3 regions of the Peribacillus sp. Hz7 genome follow, and region 2 is predicted to be linked to each of the others. Evidence: riboswitches for the same ligand, from Rfam matches in the RefSeq annotation. Region 2 holds a riboswitch; each other region holds the start of a gene.
What was found. Region 2 has a riboswitch for S-adenosylmethionine ahead of metK (methionine adenosyltransferase). Riboswitches for the same ligand answer to the same signal wherever they lie in the genome.

Region 1: it holds a riboswitch for S-adenosylmethionine, as region 2 does, so the genes downstream of both, ACE199_RS08715 (methionine biosynthesis PLP-dependent protein) here and metK (methionine adenosyltransferase) in region 2, are expected to answer to the same signal.
Region 3: it holds a riboswitch for S-adenosylmethionine, as region 2 does, so the genes downstream of both, ACE199_RS10070 (methionine ABC transporter ATP-binding protein) here and metK (methionine adenosyltransferase) in region 2, are expected to answer to the same signal.

Annotation. Positions count from the first base shown of each region.
Region 1 covers NZ_JBHHJV010000004.1:235,753-245,968, forward strand. The annotation lists gene fumC (class II fumarate hydratase) at 292-1,674, opposite strand; SAM riboswitch class I at 1,968-2,082, shown strand; gene ACE199_RS08715 (methionine biosynthesis PLP-dependent protein) at 2,168-3,277, shown strand; gene metC (cystathionine beta-lyase) at 3,277-4,461, shown strand; gene ACE199_RS08725 (peptidoglycan D,D-transpeptidase FtsI family protein) at 4,770-6,863, shown strand; gene ACE199_RS08730 (YitT family protein) at 7,169-8,041, opposite strand; gene ACE199_RS08735 (TIGR00266 family protein) at 8,524-9,309, shown strand; gene ACE199_RS08740 (glutathione peroxidase) at 9,348-9,890, opposite strand; gene ACE199_RS08745 (ABC transporter permease) at 9,998-10,216, opposite strand, start outside.
Region 2 covers NZ_JBHHJV010000003.1:251,784-261,999, forward strand. The annotation lists gene ACE199_RS07185 (solute symporter family protein) at 1-811, shown strand, start outside; gene ACE199_RS07190 (helix-turn-helix domain-containing protein) at 961-2,151, opposite strand; gene ACE199_RS07195 (hypothetical protein) at 2,351-2,716, shown strand; gene ACE199_RS07200 (sodium/solute symporter) at 2,713-4,281, shown strand; gene ACE199_RS07205 (alpha/beta hydrolase) at 4,437-5,240, opposite strand; gene ACE199_RS07210 (gamma carbonic anhydrase) at 5,472-5,990, shown strand; gene metK (methionine adenosyltransferase) at 6,374-7,567, opposite strand; SAM riboswitch class I at 7,798-7,962, opposite strand; gene pckA (phosphoenolpyruvate carboxykinase (ATP)) at 8,686-10,216, shown strand, end outside.
Region 3 covers NZ_JBHHJV010000005.1:246,359-256,574, reverse strand. The annotation lists gene ACE199_RS10110 (DUF72 domain-containing protein) at 1-173, opposite strand, end outside; gene sufB (Fe-S cluster assembly protein SufB) at 384-1,781, opposite strand; gene sufU (Fe-S cluster assembly sulfur transfer protein SufU) at 1,835-2,266, opposite strand; gene ACE199_RS10095 (cysteine desulfurase) at 2,256-3,485, opposite strand; gene sufD (Fe-S cluster assembly protein SufD) at 3,485-4,792, opposite strand; gene sufC (Fe-S cluster assembly ATPase SufC) at 4,808-5,593, opposite strand; gene ACE199_RS10080 (MetQ/NlpA family ABC transporter substrate-binding protein) at 6,135-6,983, opposite strand; gene ACE199_RS10075 (methionine ABC transporter permease) at 6,999-7,667, opposite strand; gene ACE199_RS10070 (methionine ABC transporter ATP-binding protein) at 7,660-8,694, opposite strand; SAM riboswitch class I at 8,903-9,015, opposite strand; gene ACE199_RS10065 (O-acetylhomoserine aminocarboxypropyltransferase/cysteine synthase family protein) at 9,141-10,216, opposite strand, start outside.

The DNA.
Region 1 (10,216 bases), on a different contig from region 2:
AAAGGCATCCCTTCATTGGATGTCCTTTCAACAAGCATTACCACCTGTTTGTCTTAAGCTTAGATTATCCCATGAATTATGAAGTATGGAACTTGCCCATTCAGTACTGAATGGGGAAATCCATCACTTTTCTTCAAAAATAGATTGATTCCTCATAGATGTTATCTCCATTACGATCATTCATTAATTTCTACTTTATTTTCTTCGCATATTAAGTGTACATGTGCATATTTCTGAGACCATGACAAATGTACCCTTTCACAATCATGCGAAAGGGTACATTAAACTTTCTTATTTATTCACCATATTAGCTGGGACGACCCATTTATCGAACTCTTCTTCTGTTAAATAACCAAGTTGAAGGGCTGCTTCTTTCAAAGTAGAATTCTCCTTAAATGCGTGTTTCGCAATTTTCGCCGCTCTTTCATAACCAATGTATGGATTAAGCGCCGTAACAAGCATAAGAGATCGTTCTACATTTTGTTTAATAGCTTCTTCATTCGCTGTAATTCCAACCGCACAGTTGTTATTGAAAGAAAGAATTCCCTCTGTTAATAATTTAACCGATTGTAAAAAATTATAAATAATAACCGGTTTAAAGACATTTAGCTCGAAATTACCTTGGCTGGCTGCAAATCCAATGGTCGCATCATTTCCAACGATTTGAGTCGCAATCATCGTTAAGGCTTCACTTTGAGTCGGATTTACCTTACCTGGCATAATAGAACTTCCTGGTTCATTTTCTGGAATCGCAATTTCGCCAATACCGCTTCTTGGACCACTTGCTAACCATCTAATATCATTAGCAATTTTCATTAAGTCAGCAGCTAGTGCTTTTAACGCACCGTGGACGTAGACCATTTCATCATGACTTGTCAGCGCATGAAATTTATTATCAGATGTTTGGAACGGATGTCCCGTATCCTCAGCAATTTGTTTCGCTGATTCCTCTGGAAATTCAGGGTCTGTATTAATCCCTGTTCCTACCGCTGTCCCACCAAGAGCTAAGTTCAATAATTTTTGACTGCTCTCTTCTACCATAGCTAAACTCTTATCTAACATCGCTCTCCATCCAGATATTTCTTGACCTAATGTAAGAGGTGTCGCATCTTGAAGATGTGTTCGACCAATCTTCACTACATCCCAAAATTCTTTTTCCTTCTCTTTAAACGTATCACGCAGTACTTTAATAGCTGGAATTAGTTGATTGACTACTTCCATATAGGCAGCAATATGCATCGCCGTTGGAAACGTATCGTTCGAACTTTGTGCCTTATTTACATCATCATTTGGATGAAGTCTTTCCGATTCTCCAATCTCCTCCAACCACTTATTACCTTTATTAGCAATAACCTCATTGACATTCATATTACTTTGCGTCCCACTACCCGTTTGCCAAACAACAAGCGGAAAGTGCTCATCAAGCGTTCCATCCAAAATTTCTCTACAAATCGTTATAATAGCATTTTTCTTCGCTTCTGATAAATCTCCAAGCTTATGATTTACTTTAGCTGCTGCTTGTTTTACATAAGCGAATGCCCGAATTAATTCAATTGGCATCTTTTCCTTACCAATTTTAAAATTATTGCGACTTCTCTCTGTTTGAGCTCCCCAATATTTATCTGCAGGGACCTTTACCTCACCCATCGTGTCACTTTCAATTCTAAATTCCATTATTCCTTGCCTCCCATTTACATATAAAATCATATAGTCCGTTAATTAGTTTCTCTTAATAGACCACATGCCATTCATTGATATTGATTCTCATTTACATTGTACAAGTTTTCCATGTATATAGCAAAAAAATAGCTTATTTTCGTACGTTATACGAAAAAATTCATTAGTTTATGTATGTCTGTAAACAAAATAGACAATATAAAGATTAACGATATCATCGAACAAATCTTCCATTGGTATTGACATTAAGAAAAATGTATAGTAAATTCAAAAAAAACAAATTATTTCAACTCTTATCCAGAGAGGTCGAGGGAATGGCCCGTTGACACCTCAGCAACCTTCATTGACCCATGATCAATGAAAAGGTGCTAATTCCTCAAGTTCCTGTAACTTGGCAGATAAGAAGAATGACTCAACTTACTCAAATTAAAGTCTTCTTCTTAAAGAAGACTTTTTTTTATTTCGTATCTTTAAAGGAGCCGTGATGGTGATGTATAAAAAGGAAACATATCTTGCTCAAATTGGAAATAGAAGCGAAACAACTACAGGAACAGTCAACCCTCCTGTCTATTTCTCAACTGCTTATCGACATGAAGGAATTGGGCAATCGACTGGATTTGACTATACTCGTACTGGAAATCCCACTCGCCAAATTCTTGAACAAGCAATCGCTGATCTTGAATCCGGCGATCGAGGCTTTGCTTGCAGTTCAGGCATGGCAGCCATTGCGACAATCTTAGCTTTATTTGAATCAGGCGATGAATGGATTGTTAGCGGCGATTTATACGGTGGAACGTACCGCCTTTTAGAACAAGGGTTTAAAAAATGGGGCTTAGGCTGTAAATATGTAGATACTTGTTGTTTGAGTGAAATTGAAGATGCAATTACTCCGCAAACAAAAGCCATCTTTCTAGAAACCCCAACAAATCCCCTTATGCAGGAAACAGATATTCGAGCTGTTGCCGACATTGCTAAGAAATATAACTTAATATTAATTGTGGATAACACATTCTATACCCCACTCCTTCAACAGCCAATTTTAGAAGGTGCTGATATTGTCATTCACAGTGCAACGAAATATTTGGGCGGGCATAATGATGTACTAGCTGGATTGATTGTCGCAAAAGGAACAGAATTATGTGACGCGTTAGCGTTCCACCATAATGGATATGGCGCTGTATTGAGCCCATTCGACTCTTGGCTTCTTATGCGCGGAATGAAGACTTTAGCTCTGCGCATGAAACAACATGAACAAAATGCTAAAGCACTTGCTGAATATTTAACAAATCATGAATGCGTTACAGATGTACTTTATCCAGGAAAAGGCGGCATGCTTTCCTTCCGCATTATCGATGAAAAAGCCGTTAATCCATTCTTACAATCTTTACAATTAATTTGTTTCGCTGAAAGCCTTGGCGGAGTCGAAAGCTTCATTACGTACCCTGCAACGCAAACACATGCTGATATTCCGTTAGAAACGCGACTTGCAACTGGCGTATGTAATCGACTGCTGCGTTTCTCTGTTGGCATTGAAGATTATAACGATTTAACTCAAGACCTAGAACAAGCTTTTGCTCGTGTAAAACAGGAGGTATTATAATGAAAAACGGGGAACAATTTAGCTTTGAAACACGTTTGCTTCATAATGAACATAAAGTAGACCCATCAACTGGTGCCGTTAGCGTTCCGATTCAGCACGCATCTACGTTCCATCAATTTGATGTTGATCAATTTGGTAAATACGATTATAGCCGCAGTCTAAATCCAACTCGTGAAGCATTAGAAACGATTATTGCTGAACTAGAAGAGGGAACACATGGTTTCGCTTTCGCATCAGGAATGGCGGCCATCTCAACATCCTTCCTATTATTATCAGCAGGTGACCATATCGTCGTTACAGAAGATGTATACGGTGGAACATTCCGAATGGTCACAACTGTATTAAACCGCTTTAACATTGACCATACATTTGTCGACATGACAGATTTTGAAAGCGTGAAAGCAGCGGTTCGACCGAATACGAAAGCTATTTATATGGAAACACCATCAAACCCAACTCTTAAAGTAACCGATATTAAACAAATTTGTGATTTCGCTAAAGAAATTGGAGCCTTAACGTATGTAGACAATACATTCCTAACTCCAGCTTTACAAAAACCACTTCAACTAGGGGCCGACATTGTACTTCATAGTGCAACGAAGTTCCTATCTGGACATAGCGATGTTGTAGCAGGACTTGCTGTTGTGAAAGATCCCGAGCTAGCAGCTAGACTTGGTACACTTCAAAATGCATTCGGAGCAGTACTTGGCGTACAAGATGCTTGGCTAGTAATGCGAGGGTTAAAAACATTATCTGTACGGATGGAGCATTCTCAAAAAGGAGCTCAAAAAATAGCGGAATATTTAAATCAGCATCCACTTGTTAAGAGCGTCTATTACCCAGGGTTAGCTGATCATCCGCAATACGACATTCAACATAATCAAGCAAGCGGAGCTGGCGCGGTTCTTTCATTTGAACTGGAAAATGAAGAAGCACTCCGAACATTTGTCGATCACGTACAATTACCTGTTTTTGCAGTGAGCTTAGGGGCCGTTGAAACGATTCTATCTTATCCTGTAAAAATGTCTCATGCAGCTATGCCTGCTGATGAACGTGAAAAACGCGGCATTACTAATAGCTTACTTCGAATTTCCGTTGGATTAGAAAATGCTGATGATTTAATTCAAGACTTTGAACAAGCGCTGCAAAAGATCCAAGCAAGCCACACGATAACTGCACAATAATCGATAATCGCTAGGATGATTCATACATCCTAGCGATTATTTATTACTAAAGCAAAAATAGTACTTATGACTTAATTTATTTCATACCCCCTACTTAATATGCAGATTAATACAAATCCCTTACTTTTTAATAGTTTTATATACCCATCTTTTACATCGATTCACTTTTAAAAAGAGACTTAAGCACACTCAAACTTTTTCTCTTCTAAACTGACTTATTGTAAAACTCCTGTAATTTTTGCAAAACCATAGAAATAAAAGTGAATTTTCTATATCATGGAACTAACGATATTTGTAAGGAATGATGAATATTGAATAAAGGGAAAAAGAAAAAGAAAAAAAGGAGAACCGTCTCTCTTCGATTGAATTTTCTATTTTTTATCGTTTTTTTATTATTTTCTGGTTTAATCATCAAGCTTGGAGTCGTACAAATTGTATACGGTGATGAATATTTACGCGAAGTTGAACGAACGGAAAATGATACTATTAGCACACCGGTTCCTCGCGGCAAAATGTATGACCGATACTTCAATCCAATTGTGGATAATAAGCCGCTTAAGGCGATTACTTATACGAAGTATCCGAATACTAAATCAAATGAAATGCTCGAAACAGCAGAGAAGCTTGCTACATTAATTGAGCAAAATACGGAAAAAATTACGGAACGGGATAAAAAAGATTTTTGGCTTTTAACACATCAGAAAGAAGCAGAAGCTCTCATTACTGATAAAGATTTAGAACTAGTTAAAAACCATAAATTAGAAGAAAAAGATTTATATAAACTTCAGTTAGAGAGAATTAAAGAAACAGAGTTGGATAAATTCACAGCTGATGAGCTTGAAATATTAGCTATTTTCCGTGAATTCAACAGCGGCTACGCTCTCACCCCTTCTATTGTGAAAAATAAAGACGTAACAGAGCAAGAATTCGCAAGAGTGAGTGAACGACTAGACTCCCTGCCTGGCGTAGGTGTTACAACTGACTGGGAAAGAGACTATCCTTATGACGAAACGTTGCGCTCTGTTATTGGGAAAGTATCTTCTTCTGACGAAGGTCTCCCACGCGACAATATCGACTATTACTTAGCACGGGGATACAGCCGTAACGATCGTGTTGGGCTTAGTTATCTAGAGAAACAATATGAAGATATTCTTCATGGGAAGAAAGCGAAGATGGAAGCCGTATTACGACAAGGAGAAGTCGTCGATACAAAACCACTTTCCGAAGGAGAACGAGGCAAAGACTTAGTTTTAACAATCGATATGGAGCTGCAATTAGCTGTTGAAGAAATTATCGAAACAGAATTACGAAGAACAAAAGCAAAAGGAAATACATACTTACTAGATCGAGCATTCGTTGTGTTGATGGACCCGAATACAGGGGAAGTATTAACAATGGCAGGAAAGCAATATGTACGAAACAGCGAAACTGGAGCCATGGAAATTAAAGACTTTGCACTAGGAAATATTACAACGTCCTATACGATGGGGTCATCTGTCAAAGGAGCAACCGTCTACACAGGCTTTCAACTAGGAGCCATTTCTCCAGGAACAACATTCTATGATACAAAGATGCGTATTGGCAGAACGTTAAAAGGTTCCTATGCGAATTTAGGTCCTGTCAGTGATATTACAGCTTTAAAGAAATCATCCAACGTATACATGTTCCAAACAGCGATTAAAATTGGCGGCGGAAACTATGTTCCAGGTCAAGCCTTGCGAATAAATCCAAATGCCTTTTCCGTTATGCGAAATCATTATGCCCAATTCGGTCTTGGCGTACGAACTGGTATCGACCTTCCAAACGAAACACCTGGAGCAAGAGGACCAGATACTCTTCCTGGTTTATTACTAGACTTATCAATCGGACAATACGATACCTATACTCCGATGCAATTAGCTCAATATGTTTCCACGATTGCAAATGGCGGGAAGCGTCTGCAGCCGCAAATCGTGAAAGAAATTCACGAGCCTAGTAATGAAGAAACGATTGGACCAGTCTTTCAACAAATTCAGCCGAAAGTATTAAACGATTTGAACGGCCAGGAAGTATGGATTGATCGTGTACAAGAAGGATTCCGCCAAGTCGCTCAAGAAGCCGGTGGAACAGCTGCTAAGTATTTCATGGGAAAATCATATAGACCAGCTGCTAAAACAGGAACAGCAGAAGCTTTCTATGACGGACCGCGTAAAAATGAGTTCAGCGGGCTAGTACCAACGACTAATTTAACACTCGTTGGTTATGCTCCTCATAATAATCCAGAAATCGCTATGTCTATCGTTGTACCTTGGGCCTATCAAAGCGGCGGCTCTGACGACATTAATAAACGAATCGGCCAGCAAGCTTTAGATACGTATTTTAAATTAAAAGAAGAACGAGCATCTGGTAAAAAAAGCGAATAGAAGAAGTTCACGGCGTTAAAATGCAGAACATAAAAAACATACTAATAGCAAGAGGCCGTCCCCAAAAGTCATAAAAAATGGCTTTCAGGACAGCCTCTTCGCTTAAATGGACAGTTATCATATTTATTTTTTTAGATATATCTATCTTAAATCAATAAATATTTTGTTAAAACTCATAAATTTTATGAGCCTATGCATCTCTAATAAGGAAAAAGGGACTTGCCGCAGCAAGTCCCTTTTAATCCATTCATATATGTAACAGCGTCACGTTAATGACTTTAGTTGTTCTATTTTCACGTATGTAATTAATGAATATCCTGCTTTTTGAAGTTGCCTCCCCTAACTTCTGCTACGTCATATACCGTAACAAAGGCAGTAGGGTCAATTTCACGAATGATTTCTTTCATTTTGCTTTCTTCTAAACGGTTAATCACACAAGTGATTTCTTTAAATTGTTCGTTTGAATAGCCGCCCTCAGCCAGTTTATACGTTGCCCCGCGACCTAAGCGATCACGAATTGTCTCTACCATTAATTCAGGTTGATTTGTAATAATGTTAAAGGTTTTAGAACCGCTTAACCCTTCTTCAACGATGTGAATGACTTTAGAAGCAATAAAGTAAGCGATTGCCGATAAGATAGCGCCTTGAAGACCGAATATCGTGGAAACAACAATAAAGACAAATATGTTTAAGAATAAGATGAGATCACTTGTTCCAAAAGGTAATTTTCGAGAAAGTAATACGGCTAACATGTCAATTCCATCTAATGCACCGCCGTTTCGTAATGCTAGCCCCATTCCAAAACCGATGATAATACCACCCACAACGGTTACTAACAATGTATCACCTTGAATAATAGTTGGTACATGATGCATAAGAATAGTGCCGACTGCTAGTGAAGCAATACCGATAACCGAATAAATAGCAAAGCTTTTCCCAATTTGTTTATATCCTAAAAATACGAATGGAATATTCAATACTGCAATTAGAAGTCCCAGAGGTAATCCAATTAATTGTGAACCAACGATACTTAGACCTGTCACACCACCGTCTGATACGTTGTTTGGGATTAATACCGCTTCTAGTCCATATGCTGTTGTAAAGGCCCCAATAATAACCATTAATGCGCGTAAAACCGCCTTAAGTTTACGGGGTTTTTGCTTTGTAATTGCACTCATTTTAATGTCCTCGTTTCAAACTTTTTTCGTTTTTACACTTTTTTTAAGCATTTATGTAATCACACTTTAACCTTTTAGCCCCTTTCCAAGCTTAATTATATTCGTATCTTATTTTTTTGGCAAAGCACTTTTGAAAGCTTGAAGAACAATGTAGTTTATGTTTATCTTCTTGCTTCTGTTATAGGACGTTGTTGATTTTGCCTGCTCTCCTACTCTTTTTACCCCAATACAATAAGAATGAGACTGTCCCCGAAGTCATGAAGGATATCATTCTAGAAATCCAGCCTGGCAATGTCCCTCATCAAGGTCATGAAGGACATCAGCCTAGAATCTAGCCACGAACATGGCCTTCATCAGAGTGATGAGTGAAACCTCTATCGGTAGAGCCACCACTTAAAAAAGCAATTTTTGTAAAAAACATTCGCACATTTATTCAACCTCTTTTACAATGAAAGAAGACGTATAAAAATGGAGGTAGTCGGATGAATAATCATGAAATTGATTACAAAATTTTTGGCGATGATATGCAATTTGTTGAAGTAGAATTAGATCCGAAAGAAACAGTCGTTGCCGAAGCTGGAAGCTTTATGATGATGGATGGGAACATTAAGATGGAAACCGTGTTTGGTGATGGGGCAGCGGGAAGCAGTGGAATCATGGGCAAACTGTTTGGTGCGGGTAAACGTATCCTAACCGGGGAAAGTTTGTTTATGACGACTTTTACAAACGAAGGAACGGGCAAAAGTCATGTGTCATTCGCTTCTCCTTATCCGGGAAAAATCATTCCAATGGACTTAAGTGAATTAGGCGGCAAAATTATTTGTCAAAAGGATTCTTTCCTTGCAGCAGCCAAAGGGGTTTCAATTGGGATTGAGTTTCAACGTAAACTGGGAGCCGGATTCTTCGGTGGTGAAGGGTTTATTATGCAAAAGCTTGAAGGCGATGGCATGGCCTTCGTTCATGCTGGGGGCACTATTCACGAAAAACAACTGGCTCCGGGCGAAATGTTGCGCGTTGATACAGGATGCTTAGTCGCTATGACGAGCGGTGTGAATTATGATATTGAATTTGTTAAAGGAGTGAAAACAGCCTTGTTCGGCGGTGAAGGCTTGTTCTTCGCTACATTGCGTGGCCCTGGTAAAGTGTGGATTCAATCCCTTCCATTCAGCCGTCTATCAAGCCGCGTTTTTGCAGCAATGCCGCATAATGGCGGTTCTTCTGACGAAGGAAGCGTTGTAAAAGGAATCTTTAATTTATTTGAGAAATAAAAAAAGGACTGTCGAGCTTTCGACAGTCTTTTTTCCGCTTATAATAACTTTTCAATATCCCCTTCCATATCAAGGGGGCTATCCGTTGATTCAAATCGCTTTACCACATTTCCGTCGCGGTCGATTAAAAACTTGGTGAAATTCCACTTAATAGAATCTCCAGGCAATAACTCAGGATATTCCTGCTCTAATCTTGCTTTCAACAGTTTCGCATTGAAACTGTTTGTTAAACCTTCAAACGGCGCTACTGAAGTTAAATATTTAAACAAAGGATGAGCACCTTCTCCTCTTACTTCCACCTTACTGAATAACGGAAAAGAAACACCGTAGTTCAACTGACAAAAAGCTTCTACTTCTTCATTTTCCCCTGGTTCCTGTTCTCCAAATTGATTGCAAGGGAATCCAAGAATCGTTAATCCTTTATTCTCATATCGTTTATACAGTTTCTGTAAATCCTCATATTGCGGAGTAAATCCGCATTTACTAGCAGTATTTACAATAACCAGTACCATTCCTTTATATTGCTCCAAAGATACTTCCTGCCCATTCATTCTTCTAGCTGAAAAACTGCAAATACTCATGCCATTCCTCCTAGTTGTATATGGAACAATTATATAAAATTTATAAATAAACCAAAAGGAATGTGCATAAATACCTATTTAAAATATAAAAATATCTCATTATAATCTTAAATTTCCTGTTTTCTAAATACATATGTGCCTAACAACAACAAAACGGAAATTAGACATAAGGTGCTAAACAAAGGAACCATAATTTCATACGAATCTCCATTTATTACTTGATTTGCATTTTGTATCAGATTATAAGGTGAAATAGATTGAAGCGAATCATGCAAATATTGAGGAACTTTTGTAATCACAAGATACGTAACAAACGCAAGCAAACC
Region 2 (10,216 bases):
CATTTTAATGCGTTTCTTTACAGTTAAAGATGCAAAGACTGCTCGTAAATCTATTACATGGACAACTTGGATTACAGCGATTTTCTTCTCATTAACAATCTTTCTTGGATTTGGTGCGGCTGCATTCGTCGGCCAAGCAAAAATCTTAGCTGCTAACCCAGGTGGAAACTTGGCTGCACCGCTTCTTGCTGAATTCCTTGGTGGCGACGTGCTGCTGTCATTCATCTCGGCAGTTGCCTTCGCAACAATTCTTGCGGTAGTATCCGGTCTTGTATTAACAGGAGCTTCTGCAATCTCGCATGATATTTACGGCGAAATCATGAAAGATGGTAAATTAACTCCTAAGCAGCAACTTGTAGCAGCACGTACAGGATCTATCTCAATTGCAATTCTTTCAATCCTGCTTGCTCTTGGCGCGCAGACATTGAACGTATCATTCCTTGTATCATTCGCTTTCTGTATTGGAGCATCAGCGAATTTACCAGTTATTCTTTACACAATTTATTGGAAAAAGTTCAACTCCAATGGCGCTATCATCGCGATGGCAACCGGCTTGATTTCTTGTCTTATTCTTGGCGCACTGGGCCCGAATGTTTGGAACCCAGAAGCTGGTAAAGCAATTTTCGTCGGTACTCCACTTGTTGCTTTGTCTAACCCAGCTATCATCAGTGTTCCGCTTGGATTCCTTGCAGGATGGCTTGGTACAATCTTGACACAAAACAAAGCAAACGAAGCAAAAAATGCAAAAATCTACAACGAAATCCGTGTCAAAGCGAACACAGGAATCTCTGTTTCTGACGTATCGCATTGATTTATTCAACACCGTACCCTCATGGGTGCGGTGTTTTTCTCTTTGAAAACATGTATACAACGATGCTGATTAACAACATCATTTAACAAAACCTTTCATATAAAAAAGCAGATGATTACCATCTGCTTTTTTTATCCATGTAGTTTTGCTTACATAAAAATAACCTCTTTTGTTGCCCGATATTCACTCGGAGATAATCCGACAACCTTTTTAAAAATCGTACTAAAATAACTCGGTGTGTTAAATCCCTGTTCAAAAGCAATTTGTTCAATTGTTTGATTTGTATTGCGCAAAAACCATACAGCTTTTTGAATGCGTACAAACGTTAAATAGGAAACAAAGCTATGACCAGTTTCTTTTTTAAACAGTCGACAAAAGTATGTCGGACTAAAATTTATTTGAGACGCTACTTGTTGAATCGACAAATTTTCTGCGTAATGTTCAGTAATATAATCAATGCTCTCTTGAACGGATATATTGGTTGGAATTTCATCAAAATAACGAAGGGACAGCCCATATTTTGGAGGACTCGTTCGAGCCATTCTCGCTTCTTGATACGATTTCTTTAAACCTAATAGCTCCCGATGAATGGACCCCGCACCGATATATAATTGAATGCCATATTCATGCTTCAGCTTATCGATTAACTCAACAATCATCTTTTCTCCTTCCTCCCAATAACACGGGGAGGAAATACCAGGAGGAACTCTCAATGCTAAGGCTAAGTGCTTTCTAAAAGGGAGAAAATAAACATCCTGTCCAATCATAGAGAATGCTTTCATAATCTCCTTTTGAATGACACTTGAAGCCTGCCAGCCCTCTCTCTCCTCTCGTGTTGTCGAAAGTACTAAGCCTTGGATAAAATAGACGACATTCGGAACCATGCCCTTTATGAAAACCGTTTCAATTTTCTCGGCGGATATTTCCTCTTTAAGAATATTTTGTAACAGCAGCTCATCAATTGGATAGTCTTCTTGTTCTAATGTAAACTTGTTTCTAGAAGAATAGCTCAATGCCTTTTTAATATTCCGATAAAATAAATGTTTCGTAATTGGCTTGATAAATAAAGATGGCAGTTGGAGTTCGATTGCAATAGGTGACGTTTGCAGTATCGAAGGGTTGAGCAATGGAAATATAAGTAAGTCTTTATGTTTTTTAAGCAATCTTCTCGCTTTTACCCAATCAAACGGCGTATTGATTTCCATTATAAGAATATCATCGTTACAAATTGTATCTATATCCTGAATGACTAATTGTTTAAAAGAAGGATGCGTTAACCACGTTTCAATCTTTTGCTTTTCTTCTTGATCATCTACTAATAATTTTACACAATACGCCATTTCTTTCCCCCCTTCTACAAAAAGATTCTATTTCTCTATCTATTATACTATTTTTTTATGGAAAATTAGCAATATTATGTAAAAATGTAGCAATATTTTGTAAGGTGTAATCCATATTTTTCAAGTACAATCAAGAAAATGAAAGGTTTACATCCAATTACTGTAAGCCTTTTCATTAAATGAAAGGAGATGAGAGAATTTGGCTAGTGAGTTCAAAGATGATTACGAATACGTACCAGCAGAAAAAATCGACATCAAGGATTTACCCCCGCTTGATCCCGAAACTAGCAAGATTATGAAGCAGGAATTTGGGACAGGTTCTAAACTAACTATTTTTTACTACATTTTTATCTTGTCCATCCCAATTTTGAATTGGTACGCACCTGAATTTTTCTTTTCAAGACTTTGGGGAGGCATGACGTACTCATGGTTCTTTACTAGTATTGTTGCCATGGCATTAGCTTTCGGTATCGCTTACATACACACATATCTTTATGAGAAGCGACTTAAACAGTATGCAAGCGAAAATAGCACTGACAGTCAAGAAAGGAGGAACGTTAATTGATCCAAACTTTATTAGAACCAAAATATTTATTAACGATTCTCTTAATGGGGACAATCGTGTATATCACGTACTTAACAAAAAGAAATGCAAGTGCTAGTGATTTCTTCGTTGGAGGACGAAGCTTCGGATGGTTTACAAACGGTTCAGCCATCGGTGGCGATTATTTAAGTGCAGCGACTTTCCTTGGACTTGCTGGTTTAACATTCCAGCTAGGATATGACGGAGCCTATTATACATTCTGTTTCTCTATCGGTTTAACATTGCTTGCTATTTTCGTAGCTGGTCCACTTCGTCGCTTCGGTGCCTATACGGTAGCTGACTTCCTTGCTTACCGCTTCCATAGTCAACGTGCCCGACTAACAGCCGTTGTTGTCGTCTTAGCGATTTCAGGCTTTTATGCAGCTCCTCAATTACTTGGTGCCGCACAAATCTTAAGTATGTTCTTTGGAACAAGTTATGAATTCGGAATTATTTTTACTTGTACACTTATGGTGTTCTATGTTGGTGTCGGCGGGATGAAAGGAACAACATTAAACCAAGCACTAGAGCTATGGATTCGCCTTGCAGCCTTCGTTGCGATGACTGTAATAGCTATCTACATCGGACTTCATTATAATCAAATTTTAGCGAACATTAGTGATTTTAAAGGAACTATTGCGGATACCGCTCAATATACAACTGACGGCAAAGATGTTGTAGCTGACGGGGATTCTTGGTCTGGAACAGGTAACTACTTCCCGACGTTCTGGCAAACTATTTCCATGACAATTGGTCTTTCTCTTGGTACGATTGGTCTGCCTCATCTATTGTTACGATTCTATACAAACCCAAGTGCTAAAGCAGCTAGACGTTCTGCCTTAATGGCAATCGGGATTGCCAGCGTATTTTTCTTATTCGCTGTATATCTTGGAGCAGTTGGCCGCGCCATCTTTATCCAAGGAGAAGCTTCCTCACAAGTTATGAGTGACCTGATTACAGGCGGGAACAACATGGTTGTTCCATCTACAGCTCAAGCACTAGGTGGCGATTGGCTGCTAGGACTTGTTATTGCCGGTGCCTTTGCTGCCATCTTCTCAAATCTATCAGGTCTATTCATTGCAAGCTCTGGAGCTCTTGCTCATGATGTATATGCAACGGTTCTAAAGAAAAACATTACTCAAAAACAACGTGTTGTTGCTGGTAAAGTAGCGATTGTTATTCTTGGTGTATTATACGGAGCACTTGGATTACTTGTTAAAGATGCTTCAATTGGTCACCTTGTTGCCCTAGCCTTTACGGTTGCCGCAAGTACCTTTACCCCAATTTTCATCTTAGGAATTTGGTGGCGCGGTATGACGGAAAAAGGAGCAATTGCCGGACTTTTAATCGGACTTGGTGTGTCGATGTACATGATTTTCTTTAAAGACACACTTCCAACATTCTTACAATTCAATGTTCCAGGAATCATCACGGTTCCAGTCGGTTTCCTTTCCGTGTACATTGTGTCTAAACTAGACAGAAAAGTACCAGGTGACGTAAATGAATTTATGAAAAAAGTTCACTCGAAGGAATCTGAAATTGCTTAAAGAACAAACGTCCCCCAAATCTTTATGATTTGGGGGATTACTTTTTCCAAGAAACTAGCTTTTCTTCAGCACATAAAAAAAGCTGCCGAACATACATTCATCCAGCAACTTTCCCCCTTAGATTGACTATTAAATAGGATTTTATAACAAAACCTTTAGATGACATATCCTAGTATTTTTAGTCGCGTTTCTACAAAACCAAGCGCATAGTTAAACACATCTTCTCGCTCTGGTTCATTAAAAATTTCATGATAAAGATTCGGCCATTCTTTAAATTGTTTCTCACTTAGCAAAGTATAATTAAACCAATCACGAACCATTTTTTTATCTACGACCTGATCATCGCCGCCCTGCATAAGTAATAACGGAACATCTTGCAAATCAGGAATTTCTTCAAATGCATCTTTCATAGATTGCGTAAGCTCACTGTACCAACGAACAGAAATCTTTGTAACATATAATGAATCGTTCAAATCGGATTCACGTACTTCAGGATTCCGCGTCACTAAGTCTGGTGACAATCCAGAGTCTACTTTATATGTAGGAAAAACAATATTTAGTCCAGGAGAAATCGCCTTCATCATTTTTGGTGGTTGTTTTTTTAATCCTAAACACGGTGAAGATAAAATCACACCAGCAATATCCCATTCCTCTTCTTGAAGAAGACGAATTGCTACTAATCCCCCCATACTATGTCCAAGCAAAAATACAGGCAATGAGTATTCATAAGCAGCTTCAATCCAAATTTTCACTTCATCTAAATATTCATCGAAGGAATCAATATGACCTCGAGAAGCACGTGATGTTATTCCTTGTCCAGGAAGATCCCCCATCACAACATGGTATCCAGATGATCGCCACATTTGCACAAGCCACTTATAGCGCCCATGATGCTCCATCGCACCATGAATGATGACAATTACTGCTTTTGCAGCACCCTCTGCCTCCCATTTCCACATGTGAATTCCCCCTTCTTATCTTTCTCTAGGTGTAATATAAAAAACGCTGTTGAAAGATAGTGACATTAGTTTTTAATAAAAGCCAAGTATTTATCCTTAGTTTAAAATTGTGTAAAAAAAACAATAGAACTAATGGACCAGTACACGTATGATTAATGAGTAATATCTTTTTACGGTATATTAAAATAATACCGAAAAATACTAGTTACGGAAAGGAATTGATACAAAATGATTATTTATCCTTTTAAAGGAAAAACTCCTGAAATTGCTGAAAGTGCTTATCTTGCTGAAAATGCTGTTGTAACTGGAGATGTAAAAATTGGCGAAGAAACAACAATCTGGTTTAACTCCGTCATTCGTGGCGATGTAGCCCCAACGATTATCGGGAAAAAAGTAAGTATCCAAGATAATAGTGTACTTCATCAAAGTCCTAATAACCCGCTGATTATTGAAGATGAGGTAACAATTGGTCATCAAGTTATTCTACATAGCTGTAAAATCCGTAAAGGTGCGCTAATCGGAATGGGCTCCATCGTCCTAGACAAAGCAGAAATTGGTGAAGGTGCCTTTATCGGGGCCGGTAGTCTCGTTCCTCAAGGCAAGGTGATTCCGCCAAATACACTCGCATTTGGTCGTCCAGCAAAAGTCGTGCGCGAGCTGAATGATGAAGATCGTAAAGATGTGGAACGCATTATCCGAGAATACGCTGAAAAAGGACAATTATACAAACACGCAGAGAGAATTAAATAAAAGGAAACTTCTATACAGTTGGGTCTTCCCTTCACCCCCAATTGATAGTTAGCCACGTTCTACGGTCACTAAGATTTCCGCTTCGCTTTAATCAAGTGACCGTACAAACCTGATTAGTTCAACTATATCTCACCAATTGGAGCAATACGGCAGCCTTCTCCCCCCTGCCTTCCTTATTATTTCCTCATAATCTTGAGATAAGGACCTTACTGCCCTTAAAATATGAATACATATATAGTGCCTAACTCGTTACAAGTTAGGTATTTTGTCGAAAAGGTTCTATTTGTATTATATATGATTTTGGGCTTACTTTTACCTATATATATGCTCCATGACTAATAAAAAAAGAACTAACTCAAATAAGTTAGTTCTTCTTATCATAGTTATGCTTGTGCTTTTAACGCTTCCGCTTTATCTGTACGCTCCCATGGAAGATCCACATCTGTACGGCCAAAATGTCCATAAGCAGCTGTTTGTTTGAAAATAGGACGACGTAAATCAAGCATTTTAATGATACCCGCTGGACGAAGATCGAAATTATTGCGAACAAGCTCCACTAATTTCTCTTCGCTTACTGTGCCTGTTCCAAATGTATCTACAGCAATTGATACAGGTTGAGCAACACCGATTGCATAAGCAAGCTGTACTTCCGCTTTATCAGCAAGACCAGCAGCTACAATGTTTTTCGCTACATAACGAGCTGCATATGCCGCTGAACGGTCCACTTTCGTTGCATCTTTACCAGAGAATGCTCCACCGCCATGGCGAGCGTAACCACCATACGTATCAACGATGATTTTACGACCTGTAAGACCTGCATCCCCTTGAGGTCCACCGATTACAAAACGACCTGTTGGATTAATGAAATACTTTGTTGCTTCATCGATTAATTCAGTTGGTACAACTGCTTTAATGACATGTTCTTTTAAGTCAGCTTGAATTTGTTCAAGCGTTGCTTCTGGGTCATGTTGAGTAGAAATAACAATTGTATCTACGCGAACTGGTTGATTGTTTTCATCGTATTCTACAGTTACTTGTGTTTTCCCATCTGGACGTAAATATTCTAATGTGCCGTTTTTACGAACTTCTGTTAAACGACGAGAAAGTTTATGTGCTAAAGAAATAGGAAGCGGCATTAATTCTTCTGTTTCTCGGCAAGCAAAACCAAACATTAAACCTTGGTCTCCTGCACCGATTGCTTCGATTTCCTCATCAGTCATTGTTCCTTCACGAGCCTCAAGCGCTTGATTTACTCCCGCAGCAATATCCGCTGATTGCTCATCAATTGAACTTAGTACGGCACATGTTTCGGCATCGAAACCATATTTTGCACGAGTGTAACCAATTCCAGCAATTGTATCCCGAACGATACGTGGAATATCTACATAAGCAGATGTCGTAATCTCACCTGCAACAAGTACAAGCCCTGTAGTTACACTTGTTTCACAAGCAACACGAGCATTTTTATCTTTTTCTAGAATTGCATCAAGAATTGAATCTGAAATCTGATCGCAAATTTTATCTGGATGACCCTCTGTCACAGATTCAGAAGTAAATAGACGACGGTTCTTTGACATCTTATTTCCTCCTTGGAAGTTAGTTATATTATAGGCAAAAGTCTGTCTTTTACGGAGCTCATTCCCTTATTAGCTTCCATCATAGTGACAAATATATTTAGAAAAACACGACTTTTTATCTCGATTAATCGAAATTCATGTTTCCCTTGTACTTTGATTCTTCTTCAAAATACAAAAAAACCTCTCCTAACTAATGAGGAAAGGTTTATTATCTGTCAACTATCCTTTCACTCTTATCGTTCAAGGGTTGTTTACCTTGCTCAGGTTAGCACCAACACCACGATTCCTTAAAAAATGAACGGCCTTATTTTTAGCCTTCATTTCACTTTAAGTTCACACTATGGCAGGTTGCTGGGTTTCATAGGGCCTGTCCCTCCACCAACTCGGGATAAGAGAATCCGTACAATTAAAAATGATACGGAATCTGTTGGACGCTGTCAACACTTTTTTGTACAATGTTTTATATCGTCTATATGAAATCACAGTTCCACGTACCTTTCAGCTAGTCTGAATGAAACAAGCAAAAAGTGAACAGCATCATTAATATAGCCTTTTTATAATGAACAACTCCCCCTTGCACGATTAGGATAAGAGGATATGACATTTTTTAGCTACCCAACGTTAGATTATAAGGTCCTAATTACATCGACAAACGATACATAATAAGAGATACTGTAACATAGTGTTACGAATAGCATAAAAAACCTTTTAGTACCTTCCAGTTAAAGTCATATTAAATAAATTTCTTTCTTAATTCTTTCCTATTAAAAGAAACATGTTAGGTGCCTTCTCATACGCTTGCAAAGAAACCTACTCTATACACTGGAAAACGTCGAGTACTATAATCCTTTTTTAGACAACTGACAAAGTGAACACGTTTCATCATACTCATATCGATTTTATTATATGACATTTTTTAAAATATTGTTGACAAGTCTGTTATGCAACCCTATCATTGCTTTGTTGATAAATATTTCCTTTTAATCGAATGATAAACTTGATTAAGGAGACCATATAAAAAAAATCACAAAAAAAAATAATTAGTATAGACTAATTAAATAAATGTGTTATACTAATCGTAATTTAAAAAACTTAAAACAAAGGAAGGTATCTCATATATGAATTCTGTGGATGTTTCTAATGAGTTACACCAATTATTAGCTGGTAAAAACGCTCACATACAACTTTCTGTACCTCAGTTAGTAGAAAAAGTATTAAGCCGTAACGAAGGTGAATTAACAGCAACAGGAGCAATTAAAGCTGAAACAGGTAAATACACTGGTCGTTCACCTAAAGATAAATATATCGTGGAAGAGGCTTCCGTAAAAGATAAAATAGACTGGAACTCTAACCAGCCGATTTCTGAAGAGACGTTTAATAAATTATACAACAAAGTAACAGAGTATTTAAAAGAAAAAGATGAAATTTTTGTGTTTAAAGGTTTTGCAGGTGCTGATCAATCATCTCGCCTTCCAATTCAAGTTGTGAATGAATATGCTTGGCACAATCTTTTTGCACATCAATTATTCATCCGTCCTACAGAAGAGGAATTAGCTAATCATGATTCTCAATTTACAATTCTTTCTGCTCCTAACTTTAAAGCGAATCCAGCTGTTGATGGAACAAAATCAGAAACATTTATCATTATCTCATTCGAACGTCGTACAGTTTTAATCGGTGGAACGGAATATGCTGGAGAAATGAAGAAATCTATCTTCTCTATCATGAACTACTTACTTCCTGAATCAGATATTTTCTCTATGCACTGTTCAGCAAACGTAGGTCGTGAAGGTGATGTTGCTTTATTCTTCGGACTATCAGGAACAGGTAAAACAACGTTATCTGCAGATGCAAACCGTAAATTAATTGGTGATGACGAGCATGGCTGGTCTTCAAATGGTGTATTCAATATTGAAGGTGGTTGCTATGCAAAAACAATCAACCTTTCTCGTGAAAAAGAACCACAAATCTTTGATGCAATCCGTTTTGGAACAGTATTAGAAAACGTAGTGATTGATCCTGATACTCGTATTCCTGATTATGATGACAAAACATTAACTGAAAATACACGTGCAGCATACCCAATGGATGCTATTGACAATATCGTATTGCCAAGTGTTGCTGGACATCCAAATACAATTATTTTCTTAACAGCTGATGCTTATGGAGTATTACCTCCAATCAGTAAATTATCAAAAGAACAAGCTATGTTCCACTTCTTAAGTGGCTACACTAGTAAATTAGCTGGTACAGAGCGCGGAGTTACATCTCCAGAAGCAACTTTCTCTACATGCTTCGGATCTCCATTCTTACCACTTCCAGCTCAACGTTATGCAGAAATGCTTGGACAAAAAATCGATGAGCACAATGCAAAAGTTTACCTTGTAAACACTGGCTGGACTGGTGGAGAATACGGAACTGGCAGCCGTATGAAACTTGCTTACACTCGTGCAATGGTTCAAGCAGCTCTTGAAGGTGAATTAACAAACATTGAAACTGTTAAAGATAGCATTTTCGGTTTAGAGATTCCACTTCATGTACCTGGTGTTCCAGACGAAGTTCTTCAGCCAAGCAAAACTTGGGAAGATAAAGCAGCATACGAAGCAAAAGCAACGGAACTTGCGGCTAAATTCCATGAAAACATCCAAA
Region 3 (10,216 bases), on a different contig from region 2:
GTCTCACTCACCCACTTTTCACTATTTCGCTTCGGTTGAACAGCATAAAAAGACGCGTCCACTTCCACAATCGGAAAGTGTGCACCATACTCTTTTAACTTATCACGTTGGGACACGCCATAACGATACAAAGAATGATGATCCCCCCAACCTGTTACTCCGATATAAATCATCCAAATCAACCTATTCCGCAGTTTTCTTTATTTTAACATATATCTCAAAGGACCAAAAAGTTAAGCTAAAGACGAATCTGTCCCTGTATGAATGTTTACAACGAGTTTTTTGTTTTACCAATCAGAACCGTCCATTTATCAACAACTTTCGGCTACTTATCAATAAAAAAAGCTACCTATAAAATAGGCAGCTTTTTTTAACGATAATCATTAACCGATAGAACCTTCCATTTCGAACTTGATTAAACGGTTCATTTCTACGGCATATTCCATTGGAAGTTCTTTTGTAAATGGCTCAATGAAGCCCATAACAATCATTTCTGTTGCTTCCTGCTCAGAAATTCCACGGCTCATTAAATAGAACAATTGCTCTTCCGACACTTTAGACACTTTCGCTTCATGCTCTAACGAAATGTTGTCGTTAAGGATTTCATTGTATGGAATCGTATCAGAAGTAGACTGATTATCCATAATCAATGTATCACACTCGATATTAGCACGCGCTCCGTCCGCTTTACGTCCAAATTGTACGACTCCACGATACGTTACTTTTCCACCTTGTTTGGCAATTGATTTAGATACAATTGTAGAAGATGTATTTGGTGCAAGGTGAATCATTTTTGCACCAGCATCTTGGTGTTGTCCTTTACCAGCAATGGCAATAGATAATGTCATCCCACGTGCGCCTTCACCTTTTAAGATAACAGCTGGATATTTCATCGTTAATTTAGAACCGATGTTACCATCAATCCATTCCATTGTTGCATTTTCTTCACATACTGCACGTTTTGTAACTAAGTTAAAGACGTTGTTCGCCCAGTTTTGAATCGTTGTATAACGGCAATATGCACCACGTTTAATGATGATTTCAACAACCGCACTATGAAGAGAGTTCGTTGTATAAACAGGAGCTGTACATCCTTCTACATAATGAACATGTGCATCTTCATCAACAATAATTAACGTACGCTCGAATTGTCCCATGTTTTCAGAGTTAATACGGAAATACGCTTGTAATGGTGTATCTACTTTTACACCTTTTGGAACATAGATGAATGAACCACCAGACCATACAGCAGAGTTTAATGCTGCGAATTTATTGTCTGTCGGTGGAATGACTTTCGCCCAGTGCTCACGGAAAATGTCTTCATTCTCTTTTAAAGCAGAGTCTGTATCTTTGAAGACGATTCCTAACGCTTCTAAATCTTCCTTCATATTGTGATACACAACTTCTGATTCATATTGAGCAGACACACCTGCTAAATATTTTTGCTCCGCTTCAGGGATTCCTAGTTTATCAAACGTTTGTTTAATTTCATCCGGTACTTCATCCCATGATTTCTCTGATTTCTCAGATGGTTTCACATAATACGTAATCTCATCGAAGTTTAAACTTCCTAAATCCCCGCCCCATTGAGGCATTGGCATATTATAGAAGTGTTCTAATGATTTTAAACGGAAGTCGAGCATCCATTGCGGCTCTTCCTTCATGCGTGAAATTTCTTCCACGATTTCTTTTGTTAAGCCACGCTTTGAACGGAAAATCGAGACATCTCTATCCGCAAAGCCATATTTATAATCACCAATCTCAGGCATTTTCTTTGCCATAGCTCGTATTCCTCCTTTTCAAAATGCTGAATGTGAATCAGCATTTTGATTGTTTATTCCTGAAGTCCTTTTTCCATCGCTTTCCAAGCTAATGTCGCACACTTAATACGTGCTGGAAATTTCGATACACCTTGAAGTGCTTCAATATCTCCAAGGTCCAAATCTTCTTCATCGTATTCTTTGCCTTGAATCATTTCAGAAAAAATATGTGACAACTTCATTGCCGTTTTAATATCTTTTCCTTTAATTGCTTCTGTCATCATGGATGCTGAACTCATCGAAATGGAGCATCCTTCTCCTTCAAACTTCACGTCAACCACTTTATCTTCTTCAACCTTCATCGTTAAACGAATTCGGTCTCCACAAGTTGGGTTATTCATATCAATTGTCAGGCTGCCGTCTTCAAGAATACCTTTATTACGCGGTTTTTTATAATGATCCATAATGACTTGTCGGTAAAGTGTATCTAAGTTATTAAAAGACATTACTAAAATACTCCTTTGTTTTGATAAGTGATGAAACTAACTTATCAATGTCTTCTTCCGTGTTATATAGGTAGAAACTTGCTCGCGCTGTCGCTGAAACATCTAACCATTTCATTAATGGTTGAGCACAATGATGACCTGCACGTACGGCAATCCCATCTGCATCTAGAACTGTAGCTACATCATGCGGATGTACATCCTCCAAGTTGAATGTAATAACACCTGCACGTTTTGCCGAATCTTTCGGACCGTAGATTGTCATACCTTCAATCGTCGACATTTTTTCCATTGCATATGCAGCTAAATGATGCTCATGACGTTCAATATTATCTAAACCAATTTCCTCTAGGAAATCAATAGCCGCTCCTAAGCCAATCGCTCCAGCAATAATCGGAGTACCACCCTCGAACTTCCACGGAAGCTCTTTCCATGTTGATTCATATAAACCTACAAAATCAATCATTTCGCCGCCAAATTCAACCGGCTCCATGTTTTCTAATAATTCTTTTTTACCGTAAAGCGCTCCAATACCAGTTGGAGCAGCCATTTTATGACCAGAGAAAGCGAAGAAATCACAATCAAGGTCCTGCACATCCACTTTTAAATGCGGTGTGCTTTGTGCCCCATCCACAACCATAATCGCCCCGTGTTCATGAGCAATCGCCGCAATTTCTTTAACGGGATTGATTGTGCCAAGAACGTTTGACACATGCATAACAGATACGATTTTTGTTGCATTCGTTACCGTTGCTCGTACATCCTCAAGTGAAATCGTACCATCTTCTTGAAGTGGAATATATTTCAACACAGCACCCGTTTGTTTCGCAACTTGCTGCCAAGGAATGATATTACTATGGTGCTCCATATACGAGATGACGATTTCATCCCCTTCTTGTACATTAGCCAGACCATAGCTTCTTGCTACCGTATTTAAAGAAGTGGTTGTTCCTCTAGTGAAGATAATCTCTTCAATAGAGGAAGCATTAATGAATTTACGTACTTTTTCACGAGCTCCTTCATACGCATCCGTAGCTTTTGTTCCAAGTGTATGCACTCCGCGATGTACATTCGAATTGTACCCGCGATAATATTGTTCAATCGCTTCGATAACTACAGCCGGTTTTTGCGATGTCGCAGCACTATCTAAATATACTAATGGCTGACCGTTCACTTCTTGATTTAATATAGGGAAAAGCTTACGAATTTCGTATGGGTTCATTACTTAACTTTCCTTTCAATGACCTCAACAAGTTGTTTTTTCACACCTTCGATTGGAAGTTCATTAACAACAGGGGCCAAGAATCCGTGAATTACTAAACGTTCTGCTTCTTGTTTGGAAATACCACGACTCATTAAATAATAAAGTTGCAATGGATCTACGCGGCCTACAGATGCTGCGTGTCCTGCTGTAACATCGTCTTCATCAATAAGAAGAATTGGATTCGCGTCTCCACGAGCTTTTTCACTTAACATAAGCACGCGTGATTCTTGTTCAGCATTTGCTTTTGTTGCACCATGCTCAATTTTTCCGATTCCGTTGAAAATACTAGAAGCACTATCTTTCATAACCCCGTGCTTTAGAATTTGTCCATCGGAACGTAAACCGTAATGAATCACTTGCGTAGTGAAGTTTTGTTTTTGTTCTCCACGACCAACAACAACCGTTTTCGTATCACCTGAAGAGCCATCGCCCATTAGATACGTTGTATTATCTGAAATCGTATCTCCATCATTCATTAAGCCAAGTGCCCACTCGATACGTGCATCTCGCCCAGCTACACCACGACGGTTTACATATGTTGTATACCCTTTATTTAACGTATCCACTGCACCATATGTTACTTTCGCATTTGCATTGGCAATGACTTCTGTTACGATGTTTGCGATACCATTTGTCGTTTCTACAGTTGAGAAATAGTTTTCTACATACGTTACAGAGCTGTTATCTTCTGCCACGATTAATACATGGTTGAAAAGCGTTGCATCAGCATCATCGACTAAGAAAATCGATTGAATTGGTTCTTTTACTTCTACGTTTTTTGGAACGTATACGAAAGCTCCTCCGTTTAACAATGCTGCGTGAAGAGCTGTTAAGCGATGCTCATTCACTTTCACGCCGTCTTTCATAAAATATTTCTGCACAAGCTCTGCATGATCGCGAGCCGCTGTTAGAATATCTGTAAAAATAACACCTTGTTCTTTCAACTCAGCTGAAAGACTTGTATAAGCCGGCGTATTATTACGTTGAATATATAAATTACGCTTTTCTTCAATAGCAACAATCGATTTCACTTGTTCTGGAAGCTCATCTAATGATGTAAAAACTTCACTCTCGATTGAATGTTTACGGAAAGCGGTAAAGTTCCACTTATCAATCTTTGTTTTGTCTGGCTTTGGCATCGGTAGGTTTTCTAAGTCAGAAAACGCTTGAACACGAAGCTCAGTTAGCCAAGCTGGTTCATTATTTTGAGTTGAAAGAGAGTTAATATCCTCTTTTTCAAACGGTAATTTCGTTTCTGTAGTCATGACAAATCCTCCTACTTATGCTTCTTCGCCGACAGTTTCGTCTTCAATACCTAATTCTTGTTTAATCCAGTCATATCCTTCTGCTTCTAAACGTGCAGCTAATTCTGGACCGCCAGATTTCACAACTCGACCTTGCATCATTACGTGAACGTAATCAGGAGTAATGTAGTTTAATAAACGTTGATAGTGCGTAATCATAAGGCAACCGAAATCTTCGCCGCGCATTTCATTAATTCCTTTTGATACAACTTTAAGGGCGTCAATATCAAGACCAGAGTCGATTTCATCCAAGATTGCAATTTTTGGTTCAATCATCATCAATTGAAGAATTTCATTACGTTTCTTTTCTCCACCTGAGAATCCTTCGTTTAAATAACGTTGTGCCATATCTTCGTTCATTTCTAAAAATTCCATCTTTGCGTCCATTGTACGAATGAACTTCATTAAAGAAATTTCATCGCCTTCTTCACGACGTGCATTAATAGCTGAACGTAAGAAATCAGCATTTGTCACTCCGCTAATTTCACTTGGATATTGCATAGCAAGGAAAAGACCAGCTTTAGCACGCTCATCTACTTCCATTTCTAATACGTCTTCACCATCAAGAGTAATGCTTCCGCTTGTTACTTCATATTTAGGATGACCCATAATCGCTGAAGAAAGAGTAGATTTACCTGTACCATTCGGTCCCATGATTGCATGGATTTCTCCGCCTTTTACTTCAAGGTTAACCCCTTTTAAAATTTCTTTACCTTCAATTGATACATGAAGATCTTTAATCGTTAAAGTAGAACCTGACATAATTATACCTCCGTGAACTAATTCCTATTTTATTTAGAAAATAATGTGTTTTATTTTCTTAACATGTATTCTCATTTTATTCTCATTACAATTTTATAACAAATTTAATTAAGAAGCAACCATTATACGTGATTTATGTCACACCTTACTTTATTACTTATTCCATTATTCCATCAACAAATATGTAAACATAAAATCAAACATCGACCTCTACTATCTTTTGTTTACGACATATTATTATACGAGAAAACATCCGTTATGACATTACACAATTAATAGTTAACATTGAAGTCTCCGTGTGACACGCTGTTGATTGTTGGATGACTTCATTTGAAATCACACGTTGAGCAGAAACAAAACCTGTTAAATAGTATTCCCATATGTATGTAAACTCAACACTTATCATTTTACCCTTCAAGACTTATCGTTGAAAGACCTTTTTCATTTAATCAGAGTAAAATAGTACTTCTTGACTTTTATCCACCCTAGAAACACTTGAAAAAGACGACTTGCCTATTAACAAGTCGTCTCTCTTCATCACTTATTCACTTACAGGTACAACCGCACCCTTAAATTCTTTCGTGATGAAATCTTGAATTTCTTTTGAGCGTAACACTTCTACTAATGTTTTAATCGCTTCGTTGTTTTCATCTTTCTTATTCACTGCAATAACGTTTACATACGGTGATTTTGAATCTTCAATAGCAATTGAATCCTCAACAGGATTTAAACCCGCATCAATAGCGTAGTTAGAATTGATTAATACAGCGTCGCCTTCTCCATTTGCATAAATTTCTGGAAGAAGAGCAGCTTCGTATTTCGCTTCAAATTTAATATCACGTTTGTTCTCTACAATATCTTCAACTGTTGCTTTTGTTTTATCAATACCTTCTTTTAAAGTGATTAAACCGTTTTCTTCAAGTAAAGAAAGCGCACGACCATGGTCAGCTACTGAGCTGCTCATAATAAGTGTTGCACCTTCTGGAAGCTCATCTAAGCTTTTGTATTTTTTAGAATAAATCGCGATTGGTTCAATATGAATACCACCCGCATTCACAAAATCATAACCATTTTCAGCAATTTGCGATTCTAAGTAAGGAATGTGTTGGAAATAGTTAGCATCCAATTCTCCCTCTGCTAATGTTTTGTTCGGTAATACATAATCTTGGAATGGAACGATTTCTAAATCAATACCTTTTTCTTTAAGAAGCGGCTTTGCTTCTTCAAGAATAACAGCATGCGGCGTATTAGATGCGCCAACTTTTAGCGTTGTGTTTCCTTCTGCATTATCTGCGGCTTTTTCGTCTTGATTATCTTTGTTGTCATTGCCGCAAGCAGCTAGGGCGATTGATAAAACTAAAATTAAAGCAAACCCTAAAAACTTTTTCATTCTGTTCATCCCCTCTTATCTTTTATCTAATTTTGATGTAATAAAGTCTCCAATCATTTGAATAATGAAGACAATTATTAAAATAATGATCGTTGCTACTAGTGTTACGTCATTTTGACTACGCTGGAACCCTTCTAGATAAGCTAAATTTCCAAGTCCTCCAGCCCCAATTACTCCAGCCATTGCCGTATAACCGACTAAAGCAATTGATGTAACAGTAATTCCGGAAATAAGGGCTGGCATAGATTCTGGAAGCAATACTTTCCATATAATTGTACTCGTTTTGGCTCCCATCGATCTTGCCGCTTCAATAACCCCTTTATCAATTTCACGAAGACCAATTTCAACCATTCGTGCATAAAACGGTGCAGCACCAATGATAAGTGCAGGTAATGCTGCATTTTCTCCAATCATCGTTCCGACAATCGCTTTCGTAAATGGAATCAATAACACAATTAAAATTAAGAACGGGATAGACCGAAAAATATTAACAAAAGCACTGATAATCCAATTGATGAATCGGTTTTCCCATAAATTATCCTTCCCTGTTAGGAACAAAACTAGTCCAAGTATAATCCCTAAAAAGAAAGTGGCCGCAACAGAAATCGCTGTCATATATAACGTTTCATTTGTTGCTTCAATCATCGTTTCCCAATTTATATTCGGCAATAATTCTTCAAGCATGCGTCATCACCTCCACGCCTACTTGCTGCTCTTCTATAAATTGAATAGCGCGAAGAATTTCCTCATGACTTCCATCAATATGAATAAATAGTGTTCCATAAGAGCCATTTCGCGTTTGCGAAATTTTCCCTTGGACAATATTAACATCTAATTCAAAATTACGAACTAACTTTGTAATAAGAGGACTTTCTACATCTTCCCCAACGAAAGTAAGTTGAATGACTTTTCCTTTTGGGAAACGTTCTAGCAAGTTCTCGATCGTTTCTTTTGTTTCCTCTGGCTCTGTTACTTGCTGAACAAAACGCTTTGTAATCGGAGCCGTTGGGTTTTTAAATACTTCAAGGACTGGACCTTGCTCGACAACTTGTCCACTTTCCATTACAGCGACACGATGGCAAATTTTACGAATGACGTGCATTTCATGTGTAATCAGTACAATCGTTAACCCTAAACGCTGATTAATATCGACAAGTAAATCTAAAATGGAGTCCGTCGTCTGAGGATCTAAAGCTGAAGTCGCCTCATCACATAACAACACTTTCGGATTATTTGCAAGCGCTCGCGCAATGCCGACTCGTTGCTTTTGTCCACCGCTTAGTTGAGAAGGATAGGCTTTTTCACGACCTTCTAACCCAACAAGCTTAATCAGCTCATTTACACGTTCTGCTCGTTTTTTAGCTGGAACACCCGCAATTTCAAGCGGAAAGGCAATATTTTCTTGAACTGTTCTTGACCATAATAAATTAAAATGCTGGAAAATCATACTAATCTCTTGGCGTGCTTTGCGAAGCTCAGCACCTTTAATTTTAGAAATTTCCTTACCAGCTACAACAACCGAACCTTCTGTAGGAGTTTCTAGGCCATTTAACATTCGGATCAGGGTACTTTTCCCAGCCCCGCTATAGCCAATTATACCGAAAATTTCACTCTTGTTTATCGTTAAATTCACATTATTAACCGCTTTAATGGTCTCATTTTTCGCAGTCCCTGAGCGGAAATACTTGTTGACTTTTGACAAAGAAATCACTGCACTCACCTCTATATCCAATCAACGAACTATATCATTGAAGGTAGTTGCTTTAACGAGTTGTCACTCCCGACAATATAGAGACTGTTCATCCCGCTAAAATAGATAAAACCTATTAAGATAGTAAACTCTCCTATGTAGTGATTTATATACCCTTAATAGAAAAACCTCTCTACATGAGCAGAGAGGCAGGAAAAACTAATCCTTCCTCTCATCTTTCAAAGCGTAACACTTTGTGTGAATTGGCACCTTTTCAAAGCGAGTGCTTTGCCGGTTGCCGGGCTTCATCGGGCACAATCCCTCCACCGCTCTTGATAAGAGTAACATCCTATATAATTAAATCGTACATAGATTAAGTTCATATATAATTATGTTTGTGATTTTATCACAGATATATAGGGAGTGCAATTGTCTTAGAAAAGTCAATAATTTCCGACTATTCTGTTTTATTCAACTTCTTTCGTTGCCGCAGCTGTCGCTTTTTCAATTGCTTGATTCAAATCATCAATTAAATCTTCTACATTTTCAATGCCGACAGATAAACGAACTAAGTCTGCGCTTACGCCTGCTTTCAGTAAGTCAGCATCGCTCAATTGTTGATGTGTTGTACTAGCTGGATGGATAATTAAGCTCTTCGCATCTCCAACATTCGCAACATGTGACCATAGTTGAACGGAATTAATTAATGCCGCTCCAGCTTCTCGGCCACCTTTAATACCAAATGTAATAATCGAACCTGCCCCTTTAGGCAAATATTTATCAGCTAATGCTTTGTCCGGATGGTCTTCCTTACCTGGATATGAAATCCACTCAACGGCCGGATGTTGTTCTAAATAGTCAATAATCACTTTTGTATTAGCAAGATGCTCTTTCATTCGTACATGTAACGTTTCAAGTCCTAATGTAAATTGAAAGGCACTTTGTGCACTTAACGTTGCACCAATATCACGAAGCAATTGAACACGAGCTTTCACAATAAATGCAGCCTGTCCAAGTGCCTCGGCAAATACTAAATGATCATAACTTGGATCTGGCTCCGTAAATCCAGGGAAGTTCGGTGAATTCCAATCAAACTTACCTCCATCTACAATGATTCCACCCATCGTTGTTCCATTTCCTAGTAACCATTTTGTTGCAGAATGCACAACAATATCTGCTCCAAATTCAATTGGTCGGCATAAGTACGGAGTCGCAAATGTATTATCAACAATTAGTGGAATCCCTGCTTCATGTGCAATGTCAGCAAGTGCTTCAATATCTAATACATTTAGGCTTGGATTTCCAATTGTTTCTCCATAAATCGCCTTTGTTCTAGGTGTAATCGATTCTTTAAATTTCTCTAAATCATTTGGCTCAACAAACTTCACTTTGATTCCGTATTTAGGAAGTGTATTAGCAAATAAATTGTATGTTCCGCCATAAATAGTTGAAGAAGAGATAATTTCATCGCCTGCACCAGCAATATTCAAAATCGCTAATGTAATAGCAGCCATTCCACTTGAGGTAGCCAAAGCACCTATTC